DNA from 3 places in the Vibrio parahaemolyticus genome. Region 1 is predicted to be linked to each of the others. Evidence: predicted binding sites of a transcription regulator. Region 1 holds the regulator's gene; each other region holds the start of a gene.

Region 1 (6,164 bases):
TTTTTCGCGATAAAGATTTTCATCAAATACTGCCATTTGGCTGAGTAGGGGTTGGCCTGACCTTATTCATAACCCATTTTACGAGTATTGGAAACAGCCCCAGCAAAGCAAAAGATGCTAATACAGTCGGGGATACGATACCAGAAAGGCTATCAATGGTTGCTAACTGAGTACCAGCGTTAAGGTAAACGGCAGTACCAGGGAGCATGCCTATTTGACTGGTTAAATAAAAGCGCGCAATGCTCATAGGTGTTAATCCCATCAGTAGGTTGATGAGGAAAAATGGGAACACTGGAATCAAGCGCAAAGAAAACAGATAAAACGCGCCATCCTTTTTTACTCCTTGGTTAATCGCAACAAGCTTTTCCCCAAATCTCGATTGAACCCAATCCCTAAGCAAATATCGGCTACTCAAAAAAGCTAAGGTCGCACCGATCGTACTGGCAAAAGAAACCAAAAGTAAGCTAAACCAAAACCCAAACAAAGCTGCGCCTAGCAAAGTAACCACTGCTGCTCCGGGAATAGAAAATGCGGTAATCGCAACATACGCTAAAAAATACACCGTGGCGGCATAGACGATGTTGGCTTCGATGAATGAATTGAGTGCTTCTTGCTGCGCTTTTGCGTTGTCAAGCGTTAGATATTGACCAAAATTAGCGCCTAACAAAAGAATGGTGGCAACAAGTATCAGTCCAAAGATAAGTTTTTTATTCATGTGTGCTCCGTTTCTATATCTAGGCTACCGCTTAAAGTATTCATACTGAATGTTGTTTTAACAATCTCGTTATCGAAACTAAGTCGTGGCGCTGAAGATACGGGGGTTTTGGGATTTACAAAGGAGTAGACACGAGGGGAGCTATAAAAATTTCATAAAAAAACCGCAGTTCACACTGCGGCTTTAGTCGATAGATTAGAGCAGACTTCTGTTACGAAAGGCCATTCATTAATTCTTCACGACGAGACTGGGGAACCACACTCCAGTGTGTGCCGTTAATAGCACCTTCTAAGGCCCAAAGTAGCTCAAGGCTAACTGTGGTGGAGTGCGTGTCTCTGATCGCTTTATAAGCACTTAGTGCGCCTTCTTCTTCAAGTTGAGCAACAGAATCAATACCCGCTTTCTTAAGCATTCTTTCTGTAGCCAATCTCAGATTTGGCAGATCTTTCAAGCGATTAGGCTTAGTGCTCGCTTGTTGTTCTTTCTCAAGTTTGGCGTTTTCTAAGGATTTTTTCGCTACTTCAATTAAGCGATCGCTAGATTCCCATAGTTCGCTGGAAATAGCGTAGTACTTAGTAACGACTGGGAAGCCACGTTTTTTATAAACGTAAGGCTTTAGACCCTGTGTCTCGAAGTCAGATGAAGTTTGTTGGTCTGCTCGTATATGAAGCTGGTTGTTTACCACTAGTGCAAACATCGTTTCATCAGCGAAAAGTCCGAAGCCACCAAACATTGAGCGCGACTTGATAGTACCAAGTGCCTCAAATAGCTTCATAGAGTCTTTGAGTATCGGTTTATCCATGTTTTGTTATCTCGGTGTAATTAATATTACGCCACCAAAAGTCAGGTCCGAGAGAGTAGCAAACGTGCGCAAAGGCAATGTCATTAAAGGGTAAAGACATTGGTTGCACACTTGCCATCGGTAACCCCGCTACCTTCCATATACTACTATGGTTCAGGCCGGAGGCTTTGCGTCCCACCCTTTCGGATGGTTTGCCCTGTGCGTGACCAGATGAGGATACTTCGTATATTGAATTAACATCACACTTTAGATTTTAAAACGTGATCTTGATTCAATAAATAATGCCATTTTGTGCATGGGTACTCATAATTGAGAATTGTATTTAATGTTTGAAAAGAAGCGGGAATTAATAATTCACATGTAAAGAAAACAGTAACTTATGGAAGTTATTGTTTTTAAGAATGAGGCAAAGTGTGCGGGAAGTGTTATTTTTTTAATAAAAAAAAGCGCCCCTAAGGGCGCTTGTGTTCATTTAATTAAGTTTCTTAACGGTGTTGCGGATAACAATCTCTGGTTGCATCTCGAACACACGCTTTTCGTGTTCTTTATCTTTAATGCGTTCAAGTAGGATCTCAAACGCATTTTTACCCACACGACGTTTAGGTTGGTGAATCGTTGTTAGCGGTGGTGAGAAGTACTCTGCAAGTTCAATGTTGTCGTAACCGATAACAGAAACGTCATCTGGAACCTTGATGCCGTTTTGTTGCAGACGGCTCATTAAGCCAAGTGCCATGGTATCGTTAAAACAGAATACTGCAGTAGGGCGTTTTTCCATCGCGGTGATCTTGTCTGCAACCAGTACCGCAGTATCGCATTCAAAGTTACCTTCAAGAATCCAATCTTCATTGATTGGCAGTTTTGCTTCAGCCATGGCACGACGGAAACCAGCGATACGCTCTTGGCAAGCAAGTTTCTCAAAGTGACCACTCAGGCAGGCGATGTCAGTGTGGCCGTTATCGATAAGATATTTAGTTGCTAGGTAGCCACCTTCTTCAGAGTTATCGATGATCTTGTCCGCACGAGAACTCTCTGGGCCCCAATCCATCACAACTTTCGGGATGTCTGAATGACGATCTAACATCTCTTTTAGTTCTTCGGTTAGATCTGAACACATCACCAAAATGCCATCTACACGTTTCTCAGCAAGCATGCGGATGTAGTCGCGCTGTTTCTCGTAGATGCCGCCAGTATTACACAAGATCAATGTGTAACCTTGACGGTAGCAGTAACTTTCTACACCGTCGATCACTTCAGAGAAGAATAGGTTAGTTGACTGTGTTACCAACATACCAATAGTACGAGTTGAGTTGCATTTTAAACTACGAGCAACTGCGCTTGGTGCGTAGTTAAGCTCATCAACCGCTTTCATTACTTTTTCTTGGGTTGCTTCTGCAACAAAACGTGTCTTATTAATAACGTGCGAAACTGTGGTAGTAGAAACGCCGGCTAAGCGAGCAACGTCTTTTATAGTGGCCATAAATGATGTCCTGTATCGAGCTACTTAATACCGTAGTGAATACAACCATACGCTTAGTTTTTTGCGCAAACTAAACACCACAACAACAGTAGTGTCTATTCTAGTAGGCAGCGGTTGTACCGAAATCGGTATAAAAAGATTTGTAGCAACTTGGTTGAAGGTACTCGGCTTCCTATTAAATATGAGGAAGTGGTCATCAACCTATTAATAAAAAACAAAAACCGCTATATTTCAGCGGTTTACATATAAATCATATTTAATCGTTTGCGTTCACATTTTAGCCCTATGTGGGCTGACTGGCAATATTTTCAGCAAGAGTTTTGTGTATTTGAAGTCACATTTTGACTGCTAAATGAACGAACGTCTTTGAGCCAGATTAAAAGCAAGCGAATAAAATAGGGAGCCCGACAGGCAGGCTCCCTAAAAATAGGCGGTGATTATTCACCAAGAAGGTAAGCGCTGTCCAGTTTACAAAATGCAATTAATAGTTGCGCAACGCTTAAGTAGAAGCCAAATTCATCAAATTGCTTACATTTTTCAGCAAATTTTGGCAACCAAGACATGAGTTGATTTTGGATGAAATCGTTTTGTTTAACGAAAGCCTCTTCCATATGTTTTTCTTGCTCTAACTCATTTGAGCGAATGATCATGTTGCCCAAAAAGTCCAATTCAACAGCAAGATGGTCTGCTGGTTCTTTGAGGTTTTCGTCTACCTGAACCCCAAAATCTGCCATCAGTTTTTCCATCTCTTCTGCAGGTTTGTCATTGAGCAAGCCTGATTCACCAATGTACATAGAAGCGTACGGTAGTGACCCATACTTATCTGTTTTTAAGAACAGCTCGCAAAAATCTGCTGCAAGTTCTAGTTGAGCATCATTGCGGTCTTGGAGTCGGTTTAGGGCATCAACTAGGCTATCAACGGCTGGCTTGAGTGATTCGTTCTCACCTAAGCCCGCTAAAAAACTGCGAATTTCAACACTGTGGTAGGTTTCTAGTTCTTTTTCGCTGAGTTCTTTAGCGAATAAGCTCGAAAACCACCAGTAAATTTCAGCACGCTTTTCATTAAAAGCTTTCACTTCTTGCATTTTTGGCTCCTGAAGGATGCTTCGAGTATTGCATCATAAAGTCAATTAGGGATATCCCCTAAGTGTAATCAAATAAGATGAATAGCAGTAACTATAATTATTGTTGATTATGTTGAATTGTGTGCACTTATTAACAGTGATGGGCAAGCTTGTTTTGAATCAATAAAAACGCTAAATCTTGCTTTTTAATGTATCTATGACTAGAAATGTTACTAGTTATGAATAGAATACGTCTTGGATAATAAGAAGACAGAAAGTGGTGTAAATGAGCTATCACGTATTAGTCGTAGAAGATGATGTTGTAACTCGTAGTAAGCTTGCGGGATATTTCCAAAATGAAGGTTACAAAGTTAGCGAAGCAGAAAGTGGCGCGGAGATGCGCGAAGTTCTGCAAGGCGGTGATGTCGACCTTATTATGTTGGATATTAACTTGCCGGGCGAAGACGGCCTAATGCTTACGCGTGAGCTACGCAGTCAATCAGACATCGGCATCATATTGGTAACAGGACGCACGGATAGCATCGACAAAATCGTAGGCCTAGAGATGGGTGCAGACGATTATGTGACAAAGCCTTTTGAACTAAGGGAATTACTAGTTCGAGTTAAAAATCTACTGTGGCGCATTTCTGCGGCACGAAGTGGAGCAAGTAAAGCGGCAAGCGAAACAAACGATGAACACATTGTTCGCTTTGGTGAGTGGACATTCGATATTCAGCGTCGAGCACTTAGCCGTAATGGTGAGCCAGTAAAACTAACCAAAGCAGAATATGAGCTTTTGGTGGCGTTATCGTCTTACCCGAATCAAGTGCTGAGTCGTGAACGTATTTTGAATATGATCAGTCATCGAGTTGATGCTCCAAATGATCGTACGATCGATGTTCTTATCCGACGCATGCGCGCTAAGATGGAGTTTGATCCTAAGAACCCACAAATTTTTGTGACCGTTCACGGTGAAGGCTATATGTTCGCAGGTGATTAATCACCATCAGACAAGCAGTAAAGAAAAAGGAGAGCCAATGCTCTCCTTTTTTGTGTTTATAAATCGGGTTTATTCCGCTTCCACCATCGGCGTTTGCCCTACGGTGTCACGCAGTCTTTGCCAAACGCTACCAAGGTATTCATGCCAAAACAGTTCAGTTTGCTCAAGGTAGCGAGCTTTAGGTGAATACTTGTCCCACGGTTGGCTAACTTCGTCTATCGCTAAGAAATTCGTTGGAGCAGGGATGGGTTTAATTCCAGCTGCGTTAAACTCGTACAGCGCACGGCTCATGTGGCTCGCTGACGTGACTAGCACAATCTCTTTTTGTTGAACAAAAGCGGCGGCTTGTCTTGCTTCTTCCCACGTGTCTTTTGCGTCTTCTAACAAAATAATGTCGGATTTTGCAACACCTAATGCCAAAGCAACGTTTGCCATCATACGAGCATGGCTGATCTCAGAGCCACCATCATAACCAGATAAAATTAGCTTTGCGCCTGGGTACATACGCAAAATACGAATGCCTTCCGTTAATCGCATCAACGCCGCGCGGCTTAATTGCGATGTTGGTGGAATTTCGTCATCGACCACGTGACCATTACCCAGCACCATAACGTAGTCAATGGTACCTGACACAGGTAAAAAGGCCTTATGCTCGCGCTCAAGTGGCATGAGAAGCTTGGTTGAAACAGGTTGGAAGGCAACTAGAAAAAGGCCAACAAAAGAGAACAGAACAACGAAGCAGCCAGTTTTACGTTTTGTGGTAAAACTAATGAGAGCAAGACCTAACAAGCCTATCAGTAGCAATGCCGGAAGCGGCATAAGCAAGGCTGACATTACTTTTTTCAGCTCAAACATACATAAATAGTCCGAAAAAACATCAATTGATAATAAAAATGAGGGTGACCCTCTTTATTCCTGCTTTCCTTGTGCCAGAATAGCGGCACAATCCGATATGATAACTCAGCAGAAGTGACAGAAGACCGCAATTTCGACGATATCGCCCACAAATTTGCAAAAAATATTTACGGCTCCGATAAAGGGGAGATCCGCCAAATCATTGTGTGGGAAGATTTTCTACAGATTCTAAGTGAATTGGATGCGAGCCA
Region 2 (6,164 bases), 280 kb from region 1:
CAGCAATTTCGGCTTTGATCGGTATTCTTGTTACTTCTGCGTTTGGTCTGTCAGCGGAAGGGCTAACTGAAGGCGCTCGTGAAACGGCTCGAATTGCGGTTCTTGAAAGCCGAGCGGGTACAGTAAGCGATCTAACCATTCCACAAATGCTAGTAAGCTTTATTCCGACAAACCCATTTGCAGACTTAACGGGAGCACGCTCAACCTCAATCATTGCTGTTGTCATTTTTGGTGTACTAACTGGTATTGCAGCTCGCAAAGTAATGATAGAAAAAGAGGAATTGGAATCACCAATTCGCACGTTTGTTGAAGCGGCTCAATCTATCGTTATGCGCTTAGTAAAAATGATCATGGCGCTTACACCTTACGGTATTGCTGCATTGATGGCGAAAGTGGTTGCAACCTCAAATGCATCCGACATCCTAAACCTACTTGGTTTTATCGTCGCGTCATACGTCGCTATTGGTTTGATGTTTGTTGTGCACGGCATTTTGGTTTCATTCGTTGGCGTTAGCCCTGTTGAATACTTCAAGAAAATTTGGCCTGTATTGACGTTTGCGTTCACATCTCGCAGTTCGGCGGCAACCATCCCATTGAATATTGAGGCGCAAGTGACCAAGCTCAATGTGCCACCAGCGATCGCGAACCTATCTGCTTCTTTCGGTGCAACAATTGGTCAGAATGGTTGTGCGGGTATCTACCCTGCGATGCTAGCTGTGATGGTAGCCCCAACAATGGGTATTAACCCACTAGACGTAAACTTCATTCTTTCTCTGATTGCGATCATTACTATCAGCTCGTTTGGTATTGCGGGCGTTGGTGGCGGTGCAACATTTGCGGCATTGATTGTTCTTCCAGCAATGGGCTTGCCTGTAACGATCGCTGCACTTTTGATCTCAATTGAACCTCTGATTGATATGGCTCGTACTGCGCTGAACGTTTCTGGCTCAATGACGGCAGGCACCATTGCAAGCCGAGTGTTGAAGTCCTCAGAAGCTGAAACGGCTCTTGAAGAAACGAAAGCCTAACCCTTATTTGCTGCCTAAGCAGACAAATGCAAAACTTCAAGCCGATGGTTCGCCATCGGCTTTTTCATTTTCACAACTTCACCTTGCATCTTTCGTTGCTAGTCAAGGCGTTGAATGGTCTAATACTCTTATCGGTTCCGTAAACGGTAAGCAGAATGCACCAAGATAATCAGCCCACTTTTTTCTTCTTTGACTACGAGACTTGGGGTACAAATCCCGCGAAAGATCGTCCAAGCCAATTTGCTGGTGTTCGCACAGATGAAAACTTCAATATCATCGGCGAACCTCTGGTGATGTACTGCCAGCTTCCTGCTGATTATCTACCTTCTCCGGAAGCTGCATTAATTACGGGTATTACGCCGCAAAAGGCGATGCAAGAAGGCCTATCTGAGCCTGAGTTTATTGCTAAGATTCACGCCGAGTTATCGAAACCCAAAACCACCAGCCTAGGCTACAACAGCATTCGTTTTGATGACGAAGTGACGCGTTACACCTGTTACCGCAACTTTATCGATCCATACGCGTGGAGCTGGCAAAACGGCAACTCGCGTTGGGACTTGCTCGATGTATTGCGTGCATGCCATGCGTTGCGTCCTGAAGGCGTAGAATGGCCCGAGAATGAAGACGGCTTCACCAGTTTCAAGTTAGAACATTTATCGGTTAAAAATGGCATTGAGCACAGTAATGCGCACGACGCGATGGCTGACGTTGTCGCAACGATTGAGATGGCAAAGAAAGTCAAAGCCGCACAGCCAAAACTGTTCGATTACTTCTTCTCTATGCGCCACAAACGTAAGCTGAATGAACTGGTTGATATTGTAAACATGACACCGCTGATGCATGTCTCAGGCATGTTAGGTCGCGAATGCCAATACACCAGCTGGATTGTGCCTGTCGCGTGGCATCCAACGAATAACAACGCGGTTATTACGATTGATTTAGCCAAAGATCCGCAGCCAATTCTTGAACTTTCAACCGAAGAGTTGCACGAACGTCTCTACACCAAGCGTGAAGACCTCGGCGACCTACTACCCGTACCGGTGAAACTGGTTCACCTCAATAAGTGCCCTATTTTAGCACCAGCGAAAACGTTGACGGCGGAAAACGCAGAAAACATCGGTATTGATCGTCAGAAGTGTCTCGATAATTTGGCACTACTTCGCCAGCACCCTGAGATTCGAGAAAAACTAATCGGCTTGTTCTCTATCGAACGTCAATTTGAAAAAAGCGATGATGTGGACACTCAACTTTACGATGGGTTCTTCTCTCCAGCTGACCGTGCAGCGATGGATATTATCCGCGAAACCGATCCAAACAATCTTGCTGCCTTAGATATCGAGTTTGACGATAAACGCATCAAACCGCTGCTATTCAGATACCGTGCTCGTAACTTCCCAAGCACTCTCGATGAGCAAGAGCAACGACGCTGGGCACTTCATTGCCGAGAGGTATTTGAAAGCCAAATCGAAGAGTATATGCTGAATTTAGAAAACTTAGTTCACGAACATGAAAGTGACGAAAAGAAGATTGCAATATTAAAATCCGTTTACCGTTATGTAGAGAGCCTAGCCTCCTAATTTCTACTTATCCAAGCGCACCTTATGGTGTGCTTGTCGTTTATATGCTGTCAAAATGATAAAAGATCGATTCTTACAACTGATCCAACTGCTCATCTCCCTCTTCCTCATCATGGGAGCACTTGGAATCGGAATTACTATTCAAAAATTCACTGGCGTTTCTGTTCCCGGAAGTGTCATCGGTATGCTTGTACTGTTTTTCTCCATGACACTTGGCCTTGTCAAAGTGGATTGGGTCAAACCGGGCGCAACGCTATTCATTCGCTACATGATCTTACTATTTGTCCCAATCAGTGTGGGACTCATGCAGCACTTCGATATGCTACTTGCGAATGCATTGCCAATCATAGCTAGTGCAGTCGGTGGTTCACTCATTGTCTTGGTCAGCCTTGCTTGGCTACTGGACTACTTGCTAAAGGAGAAACATTAATATGTGGTTAATTGTCACTATTGTCGTTTTCCTGATTGCTCGCCAAATCGCAATTAAGATCAACAGCCCACTTGCAAACCCTTTGTTGATAAGTATTGCAGTACTGATTCCTTTATTAACGTACCTCAATGTACCGTTTGAGACATACTACGCCGACAACGAAGGCATCAGCTTTTTACTACAACCAGCTGTTGTAGCGTTGGCTTACCCTTTGTACGAGCAACTCCCTCAAATCAAAGCCAACTGGCGAATCATAACGTTTGCTTGTACGCTCGGTAGTATTATGTCAATGGCAACCACAACCCTCATCGCCGTTGCATTTAAAGCTGACATCAGTTTAATCGCGAGCCTAGTAGGTAAGTCAGTGACCACTCCGATTGCAATGGAAATCTCAAGCCACCTTGGTGGCGAAGCGGCAGTCGCTGCAATCTTAGTACTGATCGTAGGTCTTCTTGGCGCTATTTTGGCGTACCCAATCTACAACCTAATCGGCATTAAGCATCCAATTGCTCGTGGTTTGACGATGGGCACAGTATCGCACGCGCTTGGTACTGCGACTTGCGCAGAGAAACAACCTGGCGACGCTGCATTTTCATCGTTAGCGTTGGTGCTATGCGGCATCATCACCTCCATTCTCGCTCCGAGCTTTTTTGGTTTAGCAGTCTGGCTATATCAATAAGTCATTGTGACGGTCTGTCCTCCTTCCGACAGGCCGTCACTTTCCTTTTCTCATCGTAGTGCGCCGTTGAAAACGCTTTTCGCTACAAAGCACACTTCCCATCTAACGTGCTCTAACAAGATTCATACTAAACACTATCTTTCGCTGCTAGCATATTTTCATTACTTGGGTATATGAATATCCATTGATATAGTTATTTATGAGACGAAGTTAACGCTCAACACGATTGCAATCGAATACATGTGTGAGCTCACTCTAATTATGTAACAGAAATATCAATTGCATTATTTAACGTGATCCAAAGCACGGAACATTTCTCTCCTTTGCATAGAATAACTGTCCATGCAATAACAAGGATTCAACATGAAAAGTCGCATTGAACAGGCGCTAGCAAGCGCTCCTGAAGCACTTTCAAAACAACTTGCTCCTATCGTCCTCGCCGACGATTTTGATGCTACTCTTTCAGCGCAGCAGTTTGAGCAATTGCTTTCAGCTACCAGCCTATCAGATAAAGAGCTGCGTGTTGCTCTACTTCCTTTTGCCGCTGCATATTCTTACGCTCCTATTTCTGAGTTCTATGTTGGTGCAATTGTTCGCGGCTTGTCTGGCCGTCTGTACTTTGGTGCAAACATGGAGTTCTTTGGTGTTCAGTTAGGCCAAACTGTTCACGCAGAACAATCTGCAATTAGCCACGCTTGGATGAAAGGCGAACATGGTGTCAAAGACATCACCATCAACTTTAGCCCTTGTGGTCACTGCCGCCAGTTCATGAACGAACTGTCGACTGCTAAAGAGTTGAAAGTTCAGCTACCTGAGCGCGACGAAAAGTCATTACATGAATACTTACCAGAAGCTTTTGGTCCAGCAGACCTTGGTATTGAATCTGGTTTGATGGCCGAAGTAAAACACCAATTTGTGTGTGATGATGAAGACGCATTGATTCAACAAGCCGTCGAAGCGATGAACATGAGCCATGCGCCGTACACCAGTAACCTCAGTGGTTTAGCATTAGAGCTCGCGAACGGTCGTGTGTTTAAAGGTGCTTATGCAGAAAACGCCGCATTTAACCCAAGCCTTCCACCGCTACAAGTAGCACTGATTCAAGTGTTGTTGGCAGGCGAAACCTTCGACAGCATTAAGGCTGCCGCTCTAGTGGAAAACTCTGAGGGTAAAATCAGTCACCTAGCAGACACACAGTCTACGTTAGAAGCGCTAAACCCAGATATTCCAGTCAGTTTTGTTAACGTATAAAATTCACTAATATGTCATTAAAAGCTCTACAACATGTAGAGCTTTTTTATTGACAAAAAACCACAAGCAAACGTTTGCTTCACAATGAAAAATCAGTATGATCCCCTGCAATTTCTGTCTCATCACTTTATTTTGTAAGGGAACACTATGTTCGGTACTGCAACCAGCGCAAATGCTACCCGTGTATTACTATTAGGCTCTGGTGAGCTTGGTAAAGAAGTGGCAATTGAATGCCAACGACTAGGTCTAGAAGTGATTGCTTGTGACCGTTATGCAGACGCACCTGCGATGCAAGTCTCTCATCGTAGCTACGTGCTTGATATGTTGGATGGTAAAGCTCTAGAAGAGATCATAAACAAAGAGCAGCCAGCTTACGTTGTTCCAGAAATAGAAGCTATCGCGACCGATAAACTTGTCGACCTTGAAGAGAAAGGCCTGAATGTTGTGCCAACTGCGAAAGCGACCAAGCTCACAATGAACCGTGAAGGTATTCGTCGCTTAGCCGCAGAAGAACTAGACCTATCCACCTCCCCTTACCGATTTGCAGACAACTACGATGACTTTAAAGCCGCAGTAGAGCACGTAGGTATCCCATGTGTGGTCAAACCTGTCATGAGTTCATCTGGCAAGGGACAGAGTGTCATCAAAACGGAAGACGATATTGAAAAAGCATGGGACTACGCACAAGAAGGCGGCCGAACTGGCGCAGGTCGAGTCATCGTTGAAGGCTTTATCGATTTTGATTACGAGATTACTTTGTTGACCATTAGAGCAGTGGACGGTGTTCACTTCTGTGCGCCAATTGGCCACCGTCAAGAAGATGGTGATTACCGTGAATCATGGCAGCCACAAGCAATGTCGGAAAATGCAATCAAAGCAGCAGAGTACACGGCAGAGAAAGTCGTAAACGCTTTAGGTGGGTACGGTATTTTCGGCGTAGAGCTCTTTGTTAAAGGTGACAAGGTTATTTTCAATGAAGTGTCTCCTCGTCCGCATGACACTGGCATGGTTACGATGATCTCTCAAGAGATGTCCGAGTTTGCTCTTCATGTTCGCGCATTTACTGGAATGCCGATTAACAAAATCGTTCAGTATGGCCCTTCTGCATCAGCGGTGATCCTAGGTCAAGGCACATCAACGGACATTCGTTTCGACAACCTTGCGAAGGCTTTAGCGCAACCTCAAACTCAAGTGCGCTT
Region 3 (6,164 bases), 1.3 Mb from region 1:
CATCAACTCGGCATCGAATGCCTCGCGTGACTCGAACGCTTTAGGGTCAACAAAGTGGCCATCAACACTAAACTGTTTTGCACGTTCTAGACCGTATGCGTCAGATTTATTAGAAAATACTGCTGCAACGTGTGCGTTAGGCATGCTGTTTTCACAAGCTTCTAAAATGGCTTGTAAGTTACTGCCGTTACCTGAAATTAGGACCACGATGTTTTTCATGATGTTGGGACTGCCTTGATATTGTAGGTTCTATAAATTACCTACTATTAGAATGGTTTTCGATGTTCCAGATAGCAGAATGAGGACGTGGCGTCCTCATTCATTTTATTTTTTAGCGTGATTCACAAGTTAGTTGATTTCAACTTGCTCTTCATTTGCTTCTGCTTGAGCAATTTCACCAATCACCCATGCGTTTTCGCCTTCTTCTTTAAGAAGTGCAACCGCCGCGTCTGCTTGGTCTTTTGGTAGTGCAACGACTAGACCAACACCACAGTTGAACGTACGGTACATTTCGTGCGTTTCAACGTTGCCTTTCTCTTGCAGCCATTTGAAAATGATTGGCCATTCCCAGCTGTTACCGTCGATAACGGCTTTTGTGCCTTCAGGCAGTACGCGAGGGATGTTTTCCCAGAAACCACCACCCGTAATGTGAGAAATCGCGTGGATATCGTGTTTCTCGATCATCTTAAGTGCAGATTTGATGTAAATCTTCGTTGGTTCTAGTAGGTGCTCACCGATAGTGCGACCTGCTAGCTCTTCGTTTTTATCTGCGCCAGAAACTTCTAGAATCTTACGGATCAGTGAGTAACCGTTTGAGTGTGGACCGCTTGAGCCGACAGCGATAAGTGCGTCGCCTGCTGCTACTTTAGTGCCGTCAATCACGTCTTCTTTTTCCACTACGCCTACACAGAAACCCGCAACGTCGTAGTCTTCGCCTTCGTACATGCCTGGCATTTCAGCGGTTTCGCCACCGATAAGTGCACAACCAGCTTGAACACAGCCATCAGCAATACCAGAAACCACGTCTGCTGCTGTGTCTACATCTAGCTTGCCAGTCGCGTAGTAATCTAGGAAGAATAGGGGCTCGGCACCTTGAACGATTAGGTCGTTTACACACATTGCCACTAGGTCGATGCCGATAGTGTCGTGCTTGTTCATATCCAGTGCTAGGCGAAGTTTTGTGCCTACACCGTCAGTACCAGAAACCAGTACAGGTTGTTTGTATTTGGTTGGCAATTCGCATAAAGCGCCAAAACCACCGATACCACCCATCACTTCAGGGCGACGAGTACGTTTCACCGCACCCTTAATACGATCTACAAGCGCATTGCCTGCATCAATATCGACACCAGCGTCTTTATAGCTAAGAGAAGAGTTGTTACCACTCACAGGGAAGTCCTCGGTATTTAAGTTGGATATGAAAACGGCGCTATTCTACCAGTGGTTAAATACAGATAGCAAACGTTTGCGTCGGTTTTTTTCTTTAGTGATATATCCTGAAATCCCTGTGAAAATCATGTATAATCTGAAGGTTTGTTTAAATATTGCCAACTATAGCCGGAGATGGACATGAAAGTTGTTGAAGTAAAGCACCCTCTTGTAAAACACAAAATTGGTCTAATGAGAGAAGGTGACATCAGCACAAAGCGTTTTCGTGAGTTAGCGACAGAAGTCGGTAGCCTACTTACTTACGAAGCGACAGCAGACTTTGAAACAGAGAAAGTAACCATTGAAGGTTGGAACGGTCCGGTAGAAGTTGACCAAATCAAAGGTAAAAAAGTAACAGTAGTGCCAATCCTACGTGCAGGTCTAGGCATGATGGATGGCGTTCTTGAGCACATGCCAAGTGCTCGTATCAGTGTTGTTGGTATTTACCGTGATGAAGAAACACTTGAGCCAGTACCTTACTTCAACAAGCTTGCGTCTAACATTGATGAGCGTATTGCTCTAGTTGTTGACCCAATGCTAGCAACTGGCGGTTCTATGATCGCAACTATCGACCTACTAAAAGAGAAAGGCTGTCAGTCAATTAAAGTTCTTGTTCTAGTTGCTGCTCCTGAAGGTATTGAAGCACTAGAAAAAGCGCACCCAGACGTTGAGCTTTACACTGCGGCAATCGATGAGAAGCTAAACGACAAAGGCTACATCGTTCCTGGTCTTGGTGATGCAGGTGATAAGATTTTCGGTACTAAGTAATTAGTTACTCCGAGTAAAACAAAGGCTTGGTTTTCACCAAGCCTTTTTTGTTGCTGTTTATTTAGAAAGGTTAAAGTGCGCCACTTAAAAGTCGCACAGTCGAATTACTTCGCGCTTTCTTCTTCCATTTGAGCGTTATCAACCACGTGGTTTTCACCAAGGTCGTGTGGCAGCACTAGGTTAAGAAGGATTGCCACGATACCACATAGGCTTACACCTTGTAGGCTGAACTCGCCGATACCGAAAGCCATACCACCGATACCAAATACCAGTGTTACTGCAACGATCACCAGGTTACGAGATTTGTGTAGATCAACGTTGTTCTTAATCAGCGTATTCAAACCGACGGTTGCGATAGAACCGAACAGAAGAATCATGATGCCACCCATTACTGGCACAGGAATGGTTTGCAGAATCGCACCTAGCTTACCTACCAGCGCAAGAACAATAGCGGTAATGGCAGCCCAAGTCATGATTACAGGGTTGAAAGCTTTGGTCAGCATTACCGCGCCTGTTACTTCACTGTAAGTAGTGTTTGGCGGCGCACCAACCATTGATGCTGCAATTGTCGCGATTCCGTCACCCGCGATAGTGCGGTGTAGGCCTGGTTTCTTCAGGTAGTTTTTACCCGTTACATTTGAGATAGCCAACATGTCACCCACGTGCTCTACCGCAGGAGCGATTGCAACTGGGATCATGAATAGAATCGCGTTGATGTTGAACTCAGGCATGGTGAAGTTGGGCATTGCAAGCCAAGCTGCTTGAGCCACAGGTGTAAAGTCAACCACACCGTAGAATAGGGATACTGAATAGCCCGCCAAAATACCACCCACGATAGGAACCAGTTTTAGGAACCCTTTTGCGAACACGCTAAGTGCAATCGTCGTTAGCAGCGAAACCGCAGAGATAATGACCGCAGCATCGCCATTTACTAACTGAACCGCACCGTCGCCCGTTTTACCTACCGCCATGTTGACTGCCGTTGGCGCAAGGCCAAGGCCAATAACCATGATCACTGGGCCAACTACAACCGGTGGCAAAATCTTATGGATAAACCCTACACCACGCACTTTGATCATTGCGCCAAGCGCAACGTAAACCAAACCTGCCGCCATCAAGCCGCCCATAGTTGCACCAATACCCCAAGTTTGGATACCGAACATAATAGGAGCAATAAACGCAAAAGAAGAGGCAAGGAAGATTGGGACAGAACGTTTAGTGATTAATTGGAAGAGGAGAGTACCGACACCGGCACCAAAGAGGGCTACGTTTGGATCGAGACCAGTCAGAAGCGGCACGAGCACGAGAGCACCAAAAGCGACAAAGAGCATTTGAGCGCCTTGTAACGCATTTTTCATAATAATTCCCTATTTCAAAGATACGCAGACAAATCCGACGAATTCTATCATCCTGCAATCGTTTGCAACGTTGCTTAGATCAAACTTTCGAATGAATTTATCATCCAAACGAATGTTTTGAGAGTTGGTTGCTTGCAAAATGGACGATTTTACGAGTCCAAATTAAGCCATTCAAAGAATATCGATGTGCTGTGATCTAATAAGCGCTCTTGAAAATGAAGCTTCAAGAGCAATGAATATCAGGTTTTATGTCTTTCAATATGCATCGATATGAGTTCATGTTGATGGGGTAACGTTAATTAATCACCTAGTGATGCAAAAAACGGCATTAACTTGGTCAAACTACAAACAATTCACTCAGTACGCGCCTTGCTCAAGATTTGATAGTTGCTTATTATGCGGGTTCTTGTTTAGAGGATTATGAAAACTATGCGCTATTTAGCTCTCTTACTGATCGGTTGGTTGTCCCTGCCGGTGTATGCATTAACTCAGGTAGATATCTATCGTGCCGAAGTGGTTATCGACAGTGAGCAGAACGACGGTGAGTCTGCGGCTCGTGAACAAGGTATGAAAGATGTGATTGTTCGAGCGACTGGTTCTCAATCTTCTCTAAGCAACCCTGTTATCCAAAAGGCGCTGAGTTCTAGCTCTCGCTATATTTCTCAGCTTGGGAAAAGCCAAGTTGATGGCAAAGCAAGTCTTAAAATGTTGTTTAACAGTGGGCAAATTCAATCGCTTTTGACTCAAGCTCAGTTGCCTTCATGGTCACCGAATCGTGCCAATATTTTGGTTTGGCTGGTGGAAGAGCAAGATTACGACCGCGCAATTGCATGGGAACATTCTGATTCTGCCAACGTTGCTGCGTTGAAAAAAGCAACGGAAGCTCGTGGCCTTCCAATTACGATTCCTGTTGGGGATTTTGACGACGTCACGGGCGTGAACACGTCAGATCTTTGGGGCGGTTTCATTGAACCAATTAGCCAAGCCAGCCAGCGTTACCCAGCGGACGCGGTATTAATTATTCGTGCGCAAGGCGAGCAGATTCGTTGGACTTTGTATGACCAAGCGCCTGCAAAGATTATTGATGCGCAAACTTCTCCACGCAGCGGGTCGGCAACCGGTGCAGACGCTATTTCCGCAATGGTGGATGGTATTGCTGATTACTACGCAAGTAAAAACGCCGTTGTTGTCTCAGGCAAGTCTTCTAAAGCTGTGAACGTGAAAGTGTTAAATGTAACGTCTGCTGCTGATTTCTTCCGTTTAGAAAATGCACTTACCAAATTGAATTCAGTGGCGGGCACAGAAATCAAGCGTGTACAAGGCAGTGAGTTAACGCTGACTATTCATTTGCTTGCTTCACAACAAGCATTTGAGCAAGAGGCTTCGTCTATCTCACAATTGATGGAATTTGAAGATCCACTCGGTGACGTTGAAGAAGTGACGCCATCGGAAGATCAATCGGTAGAAACTCTACCTTCAGAGGCTCAAGCTGTAGAAGGGCAACCAAAAACAGTGGTTCAAGCCGTTGAGGAAACTGTGCCAGCAGCGCAAGTACAACAGCCTGTTGTGATTCCTCAAGTGCAAGATCAATACGATCTGATTTATGAGTGGAATTCTACTTCGCAAAGTTAATCCGCGTTTGGGCATAGAATAAAGAAAGAGTCGCAATTGCGACTCTTTTTGTTTTTGAATCAGAGAGGTTACTTATTGAACTTCGCTTTTTCTTCTTTTTCTACTTGTGACAAGCGTTTGAGTTTAAGGCCTAGCTCTTTTCCTCGAGCACGAGCAAACAAAATATTGCCAGCAAAACCAAGAGAGGTAAGCACCAGCTCAACCGCTGCCAACCACCGTTCACCACCGTCCACGTACAAGATAGTGAGGGCGTGCAAGAAATACAGCATCAAGACAAAGTTCGCCCACGCATGCGTGTAAGGTTTGCCCGCTAAGATGCCAGGTAACGGTAGCAATAACGGAATACACCATGCAATCGCGAGTGTTGTGCTACTCAGATGAGGATGAGGAGATAAAGCGAGTTGCCAAATCGCGACCCATGCTAATAAAGCTAAGTTGCCGAACAAAGCGAGGTAGCGATACGTTTTTGCTTGAGCACCAAGTGGTGGTTGTTCTTCGAAAGAGTCAGACATCGATTCTCTATCCTTGAATTGATACCAATTCTACTGATTATTAATACTGGTATTAGTGACAAGCTTTGAGCTTTAACGCTGCTGTTGCTAGTCGTTTACCTAATTGTTGTGCCAGGCGAGTCTCCTCCGCTGTGAGACTTGGTTCGTGTCCTACACTGCTGGCACCGTAGGGTGTGCCACCAGATTGGGTCGAATGCAGCTCTGGTTCAGCGTAAGGAATACCAAGTACCATCATCCCGTGATGCAGTAATGGCGTCATCATGCTTTGAAGTGTGGTCTCCTGACCGCCATGCATCGAAGATGATGAGGTAAATACACAAGCTGGCTTATCGATTAAGTCACCGCTAACCCACAAAGGGGTGGTTTGATCCCAAAAGTGCTTTAAAGGCGCTGCCATATTGCCAAACCAAACGGGACTACCGAACGCTAGACCGTCGCACTTTTTCAGTTCCTCTAGAGTAACAAT

What was found. Region 1 encodes PurR, which represses purine synthesis genes. Its sites were predicted from a motif close to TNANGNAAACGTTTNCNTNA; they were not measured.
Positions count from the first base shown of each region.
Region 2: the regulator PurR is predicted to act here: its motif matches at 5,028-5,047, upstream of purT (formate-dependent phosphoribosylglycinamide formyltransferase).
Region 3: the regulator PurR is predicted to act here: its motif matches at 1,454-1,473, upstream of purM (phosphoribosylformylglycinamidine cyclo-ligase).

Region 1 is NZ_UHIL01000001.1:1,272,337-1,278,500, forward strand. It holds gene DYB02_RS06480 (putative signal transducing protein) at 1-23, opposite strand, end outside; gene DYB02_RS06485 (TVP38/TMEM64 family protein) at 23-715, opposite strand; gene DYB02_RS06490 (TfoX/Sxy family DNA transformation protein) at 927-1,517, opposite strand; cyclic di-GMP riboswitch class I at 1,634-1,723, opposite strand; gene purR (HTH-type transcriptional repressor PurR) at 1,990-2,994, opposite strand; gene torD (molecular chaperone TorD) at 3,432-4,079, opposite strand; gene torR (two-component system response regulator TorR) at 4,345-5,058, shown strand; gene elyC (envelope biogenesis factor ElyC) at 5,128-5,913, opposite strand; gene cmoM (tRNA uridine 5-oxyacetic acid(34) methyltransferase CmoM) at 6,028-6,164, shown strand, end outside.
Region 2 is NZ_UHIL01000001.1:1,549,446-1,555,609, reverse strand. It holds gene DYB02_RS07780 (L-cystine transporter) at 1-1,028, shown strand, start outside; gene sbcB (exodeoxyribonuclease I) at 1,184-2,605, shown strand; gene DYB02_RS07770 (CidA/LrgA family protein) at 2,661-3,035, shown strand; gene DYB02_RS07765 (LrgB family protein) at 3,037-3,714, shown strand; gene cdd (cytidine deaminase) at 4,078-4,965, shown strand; gene purT (formate-dependent phosphoribosylglycinamide formyltransferase) at 5,113-6,164, shown strand, end outside.
Region 3 is NZ_UHIL01000001.1:2,576,585-2,582,748, reverse strand. It holds gene purN (phosphoribosylglycinamide formyltransferase) at 1-219, opposite strand, end outside; gene purM (phosphoribosylformylglycinamidine cyclo-ligase) at 349-1,389, opposite strand; gene upp (uracil phosphoribosyltransferase) at 1,570-2,196, shown strand; gene DYB02_RS13280 (uracil-xanthine permease family protein) at 2,301-3,554, opposite strand; gene DYB02_RS13275 (DUF2066 domain-containing protein) at 3,984-5,186, shown strand; gene DYB02_RS13270 (DUF2069 domain-containing protein) at 5,255-5,698, opposite strand; gene wrbA (NAD(P)H:quinone oxidoreductase) at 5,751-6,164, opposite strand, start outside.